2 regions of the Rhizobacter sp. P5_A1 genome follow, and region 1 is predicted to be linked to the other one. Evidence: riboswitches for the same ligand, from Rfam matches in the RefSeq annotation. Region 1 holds a riboswitch; the other holds the start of a gene.

What was found. A riboswitch is a leader RNA that binds a small molecule or an ion and turns the genes downstream of it on or off. The one in region 1 is predicted to bind S-adenosylhomocysteine.
Region 2: another riboswitch for S-adenosylhomocysteine. It lies ahead of metH (methionine synthase); the one in region 1 lies ahead of ahcY (adenosylhomocysteinase).

What each region holds. Positions count from the first base shown of each region.
Region 1 covers NZ_JBFUKR010000003.1:326,176-331,270, reverse strand. The annotation lists gene ahcY (adenosylhomocysteinase) at 1-1,296, opposite strand, end outside; S-adenosyl-L-homocysteine riboswitch at 1,373-1,454, opposite strand; gene AC1DTW_RS05100 (HAD-IIB family hydrolase) at 1,513-2,331, shown strand; gene AC1DTW_RS05095 (YbfB/YjiJ family MFS transporter) at 2,399-3,613, shown strand; gene AC1DTW_RS05090 (DNA glycosylase AlkZ-like family protein) at 3,663-4,760, opposite strand; gene AC1DTW_RS05085 (ATP-binding protein) at 4,821-5,095, shown strand, end outside.
Region 2 covers NZ_JBFUKR010000006.1:129,644-134,738, reverse strand. The annotation lists gene AC1DTW_RS08640 (ATP-binding protein) at 1-912, shown strand, start outside; gene AC1DTW_RS08635 (homocysteine S-methyltransferase family protein) at 951-2,009, shown strand; S-adenosyl-L-homocysteine riboswitch at 2,023-2,125, shown strand; gene metH (methionine synthase) at 2,208-4,910, shown strand.

The DNA.
Region 1 (5,095 bases):
GTAGACCTTGCCGACCTCGTAGGCGTCGCTGTGCGTGAAGAGCTCGATCTGCGCGATCGTCTGGTTCGCGAACGAGCTCGACATCACGAAGCTCGGGTGCCCGGTGCCGCAACCCAGGTTCACCAGCCGACCCTTGGCCAGCATGATGATCTTCTTGCCGTCGGGGAACGTGATGTGATCGACCTGCGGCTTGATCTCGTCCCACTCGTACTTCTCGAGCGACGCGATGTCGATCTCGTTGTCGAAGTGGCCGATGTTGCAGACGATCGCCTGGTCCTTCATCGCGGCCATGTGCTCGTGGCGGATGATGCCCTTGTTGCCGGTCGTCGTGACGAAGATGTCGGCTTTGTCGGCGGCGTATTCCATCGTGACGACCTTGAAGCCCTCCATGGCGGCCTGCAGCGCGTTGATCGGGTCGATCTCGGTGACCCAGACCTGCGCGCTCAAGGCGCGCAATGCCTGCGCCGAACCCTTGCCGACGTCACCATAGCCGGCCACGCAGGCGACCTTGCCGGCGATCATCACGTCGGTCGCGCGCTTGATGCCGTCGACCAGCGATTCGCGGCAGCCGTACAGGTTGTCGAACTTGCTCTTCGTGACGCTGTCGTTGACATTGATCGCGCGGAACGGCAGCGTGCCCTTCGCGCTCATCTCCTTCAGGCGGTGCACCCCGGTCGTCGTCTCTTCGGTCACGCCGATGATCTGCGCGGCCTTGCGCGTGTACCAGGTCGGGTCGACGGCGAGCTTTGCCTTGATCGCGGCGTAGAGGCAGGTCTCCTCTTCGCTGGTCGGCTTGGCGATGACCGACGCGTCCTTCTCGGCGCGCTGGCCGAGGATCATCAGCAGCGTCGCGTCGCCGCCGTCGTCGAGGATCATGTTCGGGCCTTCGCCTTCCGAACCCTTGGCGCCGAACTCGAAGATGCGGTGCGTGAAGTCCCAGTACTCGGCGAGCGTCTCGCCCTTGTGCGCGAACACCGGCGTGCCGACGCCGCTGGCGCCGTTCGCGGCCAGTGCGGCGGCGGCGTGGTCCTGCGTCGAGAAGATGTTGCACGAGGCCCAGCGCACGCTCGCGCCGAGCGCCTGCAGCGTCTCGACCAGCACGGCGGTCTGGATCGTCATGTGGATGCTGCCGGTGATGCGCGCGCCCTTGAGCGGCTGCGTCTTCGCGAACTCCTCGCGAATGGCCATCAGGCCGGGCATCTCGGTTTCGGCGATCCTGATTTCCTTGCGGCCCCAGGCGGCGAGCGACGGGTCGGCAATGGCGAAATCGGAGAAGGGTTTCAGAACGGCGTTCATGGTCGAGCTCCAGAAATTGAGGAACCCGCACGTGCCATCGATGGGAAGTTGGAACTCACCCACGAGGAACGAATCGTGCGGGTGAGCGCGGTTGCAATCTGCATTCCGAGCCTGGGGTCGCGCCAAATCAGGCGAGCCTTGCAACGCTCCTCGGAAAGTGCCCGCATTGTAGTCGGGCGACCGAGCCCACGCGAAAAGCCTGTGCAAGACTCGGGCATGACCGTGACTTCCCCCCGGCCCTGGGCCGAACTGCCCGAGGGCGACGCGCGCCGCGTGATCGGCGTGCTGACCGACATCGACGACACGCTGACGACCGCCGGCGCGATCACGCCCGACGCGCTCGATGCGCTTGCGCGGTTGCGCGCCGCCGGCCTGCCGGTGATCGCGATCACCGGCAGGCCGATGGGCTGGAGCGCGCCGTTTGCGCGCCGCGTCGACGAAGGCGGCTGGCCGATCGACGCGATCGTCGCCGAGAACGGCGCTGTCGCGCTGTTCCGCGACGCCGCCGGAACGCTCGCGATCGAGTACGCGCAGGACGCGCCGACCCGCACGCGCAACGCGCTGCGCCTGCGCGAGGTCGCCGCGCGCGTGCTGCGCGAATTGCCGCGCAGCACGCTCGCGCGCGACAGCGCCGGCCGCGTCACCGACATCGCGATCGACCACGCCGAGTTCGCGCACCTGTCGCCGGCACAGATCGACGCAGTGGTCGCATTGATGCATGCCGAAGGCATGAACGCGACCGTCAGCTCGATCCACATCAACGGCTGGTTCGGCGACCACACCAAGCTCAGCGGGGCCGCGTGGGTCATGCGCCGGCTGCTCGGCCGCAATCTGCAGGCGGAGCGCGAGCGCTGGGTCTATGTCGGCGACTCGACGAACGATCAGCTGATGTTCGGCCACTTCCCGATCAGTGTCGGCGTCGCGAACCTGATGGCGTTTGCCGACGCGCTGACCGTCTGGCCGCGCTACCTGACACGGGCCGCGCGCGGCGCCGGCTTCGCCGAAGTTGCGGATCGACTGGTCGAGCGGCGCTGAGCCGGCAACGATCGCTCAGGCGCGGGGCGAAGCATCCGGCAGCAGCGCTGTGCAAGACTGCGCGCGAATGCCGAAGCCTTTGCCGACAACCCACCATGAACTGCCAACCCTCGCGATCGCCGCCGCGCTCGCGCTGGCCGCGGCGGTGTCGCTGGGTCTCGCACGCTTCTCGTACGCGCTGCTGCTGGCGCCGATGCGCGCCGACCTGGGCTGGAGCTACACCACGGCCGGTGCGATGAACACCGTCAACGCAGCCGGCTACCTCGTCGGCGCGCTGCTCGCGCCGGGCTGGCTGCGGCGCTTCGGCGCGCGCCGCGCGCTGCTCGCCGGCGGCGTCGGTTCGGCGCTGCTGCTGGCGGCGCACGGCTCGGTGACCGGCGACGCGGCGCTCTACCTGCTGCGCGCGCTGACCGGCATCGCGAGTGCCGCGACCTTCGTCTCCGGCGGTCTGCTCGCAGCGCGCCTGAGCAGCCGCGAGCCACCGGCGGGCGAACGGCAAGCCCCATCGGCCGGCCTGGTGCTCGGCATCTACTACGGCGGTACCGGCGTCGGCATCCTGATTTCGGCGCTGCTGGTACCGCCAATGAGCGCGTTGCCGATGGCGCACGCGTGGCAGTCGGCCTGGATCGCGCTCGGCGCCGCGGCGCTGGTCGCGACCGCGATCACCGCGTGGGCGACGCGCGGTCTCGATCCGGCGAGCGCTGCGGCACCGGTACCGGCACGCTTCGACGCCGCGCGCTTCGCCTGCGGCCTGAGCGCGTACTTCCTGTTCGGCCTCGGCTACATCGGCTACATGACCTTCGTCGTCACGCTGCTGCGCGAACAGCGGCTGAGCAGCGCCGCGATCACGGTGTTCTACGCGCTGCTCGGCCTCGCGGTGCTCGGTTCGTCGTTCGTCTGGGCCGGGCTGCTGCAGCGTCACCGCGGCGGCGGCGCGCTGCGGCTGCTGAACGCGCTGCTCGCGCTCGCGACCGTGCTGCCGGTTCTCAGCGCGCATCCGGTCGCGGTGTTCGCATCGGGGCTGCTGTTCGGCGGCGTGTTCCTGTCGGTCGTTGCGTCGACGACCGCGCTGGTGCGCCACAACCTGCCGGCCGCCGCGTGGCCGGCCGGCATCGCCGCGTTCACGATCGTGTTCGCGGCCGGGCAGATCGTCGGGCCGACGCTGGTCGGCTGGATCGCCGACGGCGCCGGCGGCCTGCGCGGCGGCCTCGCGTGCTCGGCCGGCGTGCTGCTGCTCGGCGCGCTGATCGCCTGGGGGCAGAAGCCGGTGAAGATCAGCTGAGTTGGCGCCCTGGGCGGTCTCCTTGGTTCGGCAGTCCGCCGACTCGTCCTCAGCACTCCAGACCCAGGAACCTGTGCATGCGTTCGAGCTCGTCATTCAGCCCGTTGCGAAACACGGTGTCGCGCGGGGCGCGGCCCGCGCTGTAGCCGAAGTCGCAGACCAGCGCACCGTCGACCACGCTCGCGTTGGCCCAGCCGATCACCCGGTCGTGCCACAGCAGCGGCAGCGCGTAGTAGCCGAGCTTGCGTTTCGGCGCCGGCGTGTAGGCCTCGAAGCGGTAAGCCCAGCCCCACAGGATCTCGAAGCGGCGCCGGTCCCAGACGACCGGGTCGAACGGCGTCAACAGACGCACCGCGTCGTCCGGCCGCCAACGCGCCGATGTCGGCTTCTCGGTCGCGGGCCAGTACCAGTCGACGCCATCGACACGTTCGTGCGCGAGGCGCTTCTTCGCCCGCGCCAGCACCACCGCGCGCTGGGCTGCCCACTGCGGCGCACCGCCGCGCAGGTGGCTGACGAGTTGGCCGAGCGTCGGGGCCGGCAGCGGCGCGTACTTCGCGACGACCAGGTCGACCAGCGCATCCATCCGGGTGCCGGCCGTTTCGAGATCGGCTGCTGCCGTCTCGCCATCGCGCACCGCGTAGACGCGCGTGCCGCCCTCGCGCCGCGCGACCCGGATCAGGCCGCGGTAGTGCATGCCGTCGAGCAGCTGCGTGCTCGCGTTCGACGAGCCGCCGAACCAGTTCGTCGTCTTGCCGTGCGCGAAGTGCGCGTCGACCTCGCGCGGGTGCACGATGCCGCGTTCGCGGATGAACTCGAGCACCGCGTGCGCCTGCTTCCAGCGCGCCGGCGTCCAGGCCGTGCGCGGCGTGCGCGGGTGCATCAGCGCATGGTGCCGGCGCGGCAGGAAGCCGTAGTTGACGAAGAAGTCTTCCTCGATGGCCAGGCGCGCGTAGCGGCGTTCGAGATCGCCGGCGCGGTAGTCGCGCACGCGGTGGCGCAGGGTCAGGTCCTGCGCGCGCGCCGGGGCGCGGATCGGGTCGGCCTGCACGAAGCCGAGCTTGTCGATCGCGCGGCCCAGCGTGGTCGGCGCGAACAGCGTGCGGGCGACGGCGTAGCGGCGCAGTTGGTCCAGCGTCAGCGTTGTCATGGACCGTGATGATGCCTGCCCATAACGCGCTCATAACGCGGTGCTGCAAGAATCGGCGCGATGCACCGCGACGAACCCGCCACCGATCCGGCCACAGGCGCCGTCGCGCGGCTCTCGCTCGCGAGCGCGCCGAGCGCCCATCGGCCCGCGGGCCAGCCGGTGACGCTCGCGCCGCGCGATGCCGCGCTGCTCGCCTGGCTCGCGCTCGAAGGGCCGACGCCGCGCGCCCGGCTCGCGCAGCTGCTGTGGCCGCACAGCGCGCCCGAGGCCGCCGGCAACGCGCTGCGGCAGCGCCTGTTCCAGCTGAAGAAGCAGCTCGGCATCGACCTCGTGCA
Region 2 (5,095 bases), on a different contig from region 1:
TCGGGCTTCGCGGCGAAGCTCGCCGAGCGCAAGGGGCTGACGCCGGCGCAGATCCGCACCGCGGTGCGCTTCGCGCGGCTCGCCTGCGCGCCCGACGCCGGTCACGACCTGCAGTCGCTGATCGAGCGCCAGCTCGTCAACGCCGACAAGGCGCTCGGCAATCCGCTGAACGAGCGCGGCGCGCGCCGCGTCGTGACGAGCTACGACCTCGGCCTGGTCAACACCGAGTCGCGCTTCGAGGTGCCGAAGATCGTCGAGGCGCTGCGCCGCAAGACCTACGGCACGCTGTGCTTCTACGGCCCGCCCGGCACCGGCAAGACCGCGCTGGCCGAGCACATCGCGCACGAGCTGCAGCGGCCCCTGATGATCCGCCAGGCCAGCGACATCATGAGCAAGTATGTCGGCGAGACCGAGCAGAACATGGCGAAGATGTTCGACGAGGCGCAGGCCGAGAGTGCGGTGCTGCTGCTCGACGAGGCCGACAGCTTTCTGCGCAGCCGCCGCATGGCCGAGCGCAACTACGAGGTCAGCGAGGTCAACGAGATGCTGCAGGGCATGGAGCGCTTCGCCGGCGTGTTCATCTGCACGACCAACCTGTTCCAGGATCTCGACGAGGCCGCGCTGCGGCGCTTCACGTTCAAGGTGCAGTTCAAGCCGCTGACCGCGCCGCAGCGCGAGCGCATGTTCGTCGTCGAGGCGCTCGGCGGCGATGCGGCGCTGCTGACGCGCGAGCAGAGCGGCCGTCTCGCGCAGCTGACGGCGCTCGCCCCGGGCGATTTCGCGTCGGTGAAGCGCCAGGTCGACGTGCTCGGCGAGGCCTTCGCGCCCGACGAGTTCCTGTCGCAGCTGGAGGCCGAGCACCGGGTCAAGCCGGAGGTGCGGCAGCAGCGCGGGATGGGCTTCCTGCACTGAGCCGCGCGCCGGCCGCGGGGCTTTCCTACAATGTCGGCATGAACACGCCGAACTTCACCCGTGCCGCGCAACTGCCTGAGATCCTGAAGCAGCGCATCGTCGTGCTCGACGGTGCGATGGGCACGATGATCCAGCGCTACAAGCTGGGCGAGGCCGACTACCGCGGCACGCGGTTCAAGGATCACCCGAAGGACCTGAAGGGCAACAACGACATGTTGCAGCTCAGCAAGCCCGAGGTCATCGGCGAGATTCACGCGCAGTACCTCGAGGCGGGCGCCGACATCATCGAGACCAACACCTTCGGCGCGACGACGGTCGCGCAGGACGACTACGGCCTCGGCGCCTATGCCCGCGAGATGAACGTCGCCGCCGCGAAGCTCGCGCGCGCCGCCTGCGACCGGTTCACGAGTGCCGAGAAGCCGCGCTTCGTCGCCGGCGCGCTCGGGCCGACGCCGAAGACCGCGAGCATCAGCCCCGACGTCAACGACCCGGCCGCGCGCAACGTCACGTTCGACGAACTGAAGGCCGCGTACCGCGAGCAGGCCAGCGGCCTGCTCGAAGGCGGCTGCGACCTGTTCCTGGTCGAGACGATCTTCGACACGCTGAACGCGAAGGCCGCGATCTTCGCGCTCGACGAGCTGATGGAAGAGACGGGGGAACGCCTGCCGGTGATCATCTCCGGCACCGTGACCGATGCGTCGGGCCGCATCCTGTCGGGCCAGACGGTCAGCGCGTTCTGGCACAGCGTGCGCCACGCGCGGCCGCTCGCGATCGGGCTGAACTGCGCGCTCGGCGCGACCCTGATGCGGCCCTACATCGAGGAGCTCGCGCGCATCGCCGGCGACACCTTCGTCAGCTGCTACCCGAACGCCGGCCTGCCGAACCCGATGAGCGACACCGGCTTCGACGAGACGCCCGAGATCACCGGCAGTCTTCTCGAGGAGTTCGCGAAGGCCGGTTTCCTGAACATCGCCGGCGGCTGCTGCGGCACGACGCCGGCGCACATCGCGTCGATCGCGCAGAAGGTCGGCCAGTACCGGCCGCGCTGCGGGCACCGCGGCGCGCTGTTCGGCGAGCTGGAGCTCGAAGCGGCCTGACTACAATTCGGTTTCGCCCGAGGAGCGTTGCGACAGCCTGATTTGCGAACCGCAGTCAGGCCGCCAGGCTCGGGCACGATGCCTTCCAAGCATCGGTTCAACGGCGCTCACCCGACCCCCTGACAGGTCCGCGGTGAGCAACGCGGGCCTCATTCGAGTTTCGCTGCGATGAACGCCACAAAGATCCCCGTCCCTCCGATGAAACTCTCCGGCCTCGAGCCGGTACTGCTCGGCGAAGGCGCGCTGTTCGTCAACGTCGGCGAGCGCACCAACGTGACCGGCTCGAAGGCCTTCGCGCGGATGATCCTGAACGGCGAATTCGAGCAGGCGCTCTCCGTCGCACGCCAGCAGGTCGAGAACGGTGCGCAGGTCATCGACATCAACATGGACGAGGCCATGCTCGACAGCAAGGCCGCGATGGTGCGCTTCCTGAACCTGATCGCCGGCGAGCCCGAGATCGCGCGCGTGCCGATCATGGTCGACAGCTCGAAATGGGAGGTGATCGAGGCCGGCCTGAAGTGCATCCAGGGCAAGGGCATCGTCAACTCGATTTCGCTGAAGGAGGGCGAGGCGCAGTTCAGGCACCAGGCCAAGCTCGTCAGGCGCTACGGCGCCGCGGCCGTCGTGATGGCGTTCGACGAGACCGGCCAGGCCGACACCTACCAGCGCAAGATCGAGATCTGCGAGCGCGCGTACCGCATCCTGGTCGACGAGGTCGACTTTCCGCCCGAGGACATCATCTTCGACCCGAACATCTTCGCGATCGCCACCGGCATCGAGGAGCACAACAACTACGCGGTCGACTTCATCAATGCGACGCGCTGGATCAAGCAGAACCTGCCCGGCGCGAAGGTCAGCGGCGGTGTCTCCAACGTGAGCTTCAGCTTCCGCGGCAACGACCCGGTGCGCGAGGCGATCCACACCGTGTTCCTGTACCACGCGATCCAGGCCGGCATGGACATGGGCATCGTCAACGCCGGCATGGTCGGCGTCTACGACGATCTCGATGCCGAACTGCGCGAGCGGGTCGAAGACGTGGTGCTGAACCGGCGCGAGGATTCCGGCGAGCGCCTGATCGAGATCGCCGAGAGCGCGAAGGGCATGGCGAAGGACGACAGCGCGCGCCTCGCGTGGCGCGCGAAGCCGGTCGACGAGCGCCTGAGCCACGCACTGGTGCACGGCATCAACGACTTCATCACCGAAGACACCGAAGAGGTCTACCAGCGCGTGCTCGCCACCGGCGGCCGGCCGCTGCACGTGATCGAGGGCCCGCTGATGGACGGCATGAACATCGTCGGCGACCTGTTCGGGCAGGGCAAGATGTTCCTGCCGCAGGTCGTCAAGAGCGCACGCGTGATGAAGCAGGCGGTCGCGCACCTGCTGCCCTACATCGAGGCCGAGAAGGCCGCGATGATCGAGGCCGGCGGCGAAGCCAAGGCGAAGGGCAAGATCGTGATCGCGACCGTCAAGGGCGACGTGCACGACATCGGCAAGAACATCGTCACCGTCGTGCTCCAGTGCAACAACTTCGAGGTCGTCAACATGGGCGTGATGGTGGCGTGCCAGGACATCCTGGCGCGCGCCAAGGTCGAGGGCGCCGACATCATCGGCCTCTCCGGCCTGATCACGCCGAGCCTGGAGGAGATGCAGCACGTCGCCGGCGAGATGCAGCGCGACGACTACTTCCGCATCAAGAAGATTCCGCTGCTGATCGGCGGCGCGACGACGAGCCGCGTGCACACCGCGGTGAAGATCTCGCCGCACTACGAGGGCCCGGTCGTCTACGTGCCCGACGCGAGCCGATCGGTCAGCGTCTGCAGCGACCTGCTCAGCGACGAGCGCGCCGCCGCGTACATCACCGAGCTGAACGCCGATTACGTGCGCGTGCGCGAGCAGCATGCGAACAAGAAGGCGACGCCGCTGGTGACCCTGGCGCAGGCGCGCGCGAACAAGACGCCGATGGCCTGGTCATCGTTCGCGCCGGTCCAGCCGAAGTTCATCGGCCGTCGCGTGTTCCGCAACCAGGACCTGGCCGAGATCGCCGCCTGCATCGACTGGGGCCCGTTCTTCCAGACCTGGGACCTGGCCGGTGCGTACCCGGCGATCCTGAACGACGAGATCGTCGGTGAATCGGCGCGCCGCGTGCTCAGCGATGGCCAACGTCTGCTGCGCCGCGCGATCGAGGGCCGCTGGCTGACCGCGAACGGCGTGATCGGCCTGTACCCGGCGAACACGGTGAACGACGACGACATCGAGATCTACACCGACGAGTCGCGCGAGCGCGTGCTGATGACCTGGCGCGGCCTGCGCATGCAGAGCGTGCGGCCGGTGGTCGATGGGGTGATGCGCCCGAACCGCTGCCTGGCCGACTTCATCGCGCCGAAGGCGTCCGGCGTGGCCGACCACATCGGGCTGTTCGCGGTGACCTCCGGTATCGGCTCCGAGAAGAAGGACAAGCAGTTCCTGGACGACCTCGACGACTACAGTTCGATCATGTTCAAGGCGCTGGCGGACCGCCTGGCCGAGGCCTTCGCCGAGCGCCTGCACCAGCGCGTGCGCACCGAGTTCTGGGGTTACGCGCCCGACGAGCAGCTGAGCAACGCCGAGCTGATTGCCGAGAAGTACTCGGGCATCCGCCCGGCGCCCGGCTACCCGGCCTGTCCCGATCACACCGTGAAGGCCGAGATGTTCCGGGTACTAGCTTGCGCCGACATCGGCATGGGCCTGACGGAGAGCCTCGCGATGACGCCGGCGGCGAGCGTCAGCGGCTTCTACCTCGCGCACCCAGACGCGGCCTACTTCAACGTCGGCAAGATCGGCGAGGACCAGCTCGCCGACTGGGCGCAACGCAGCGCGCTCGATGCCGACATCGTGCGGCGCTCGCTGTCGGCCCTGCTCTGAAACGCGCGCGGGCCGCGCCGTGCTTCTTGAAGCGTTTGCTTACGAGCGGAAGCATTCGTTCGCAAAGTTTGCGCAAAGCGTCGGCGCGGCGCCGCGCGCGGCGAAGCGAGATGCCAACTTTCACACGCCGTTGATCGCGGACTGACGATCCGCAGCCGGTTCCCCCCGGGCACGCGCACTGCGTG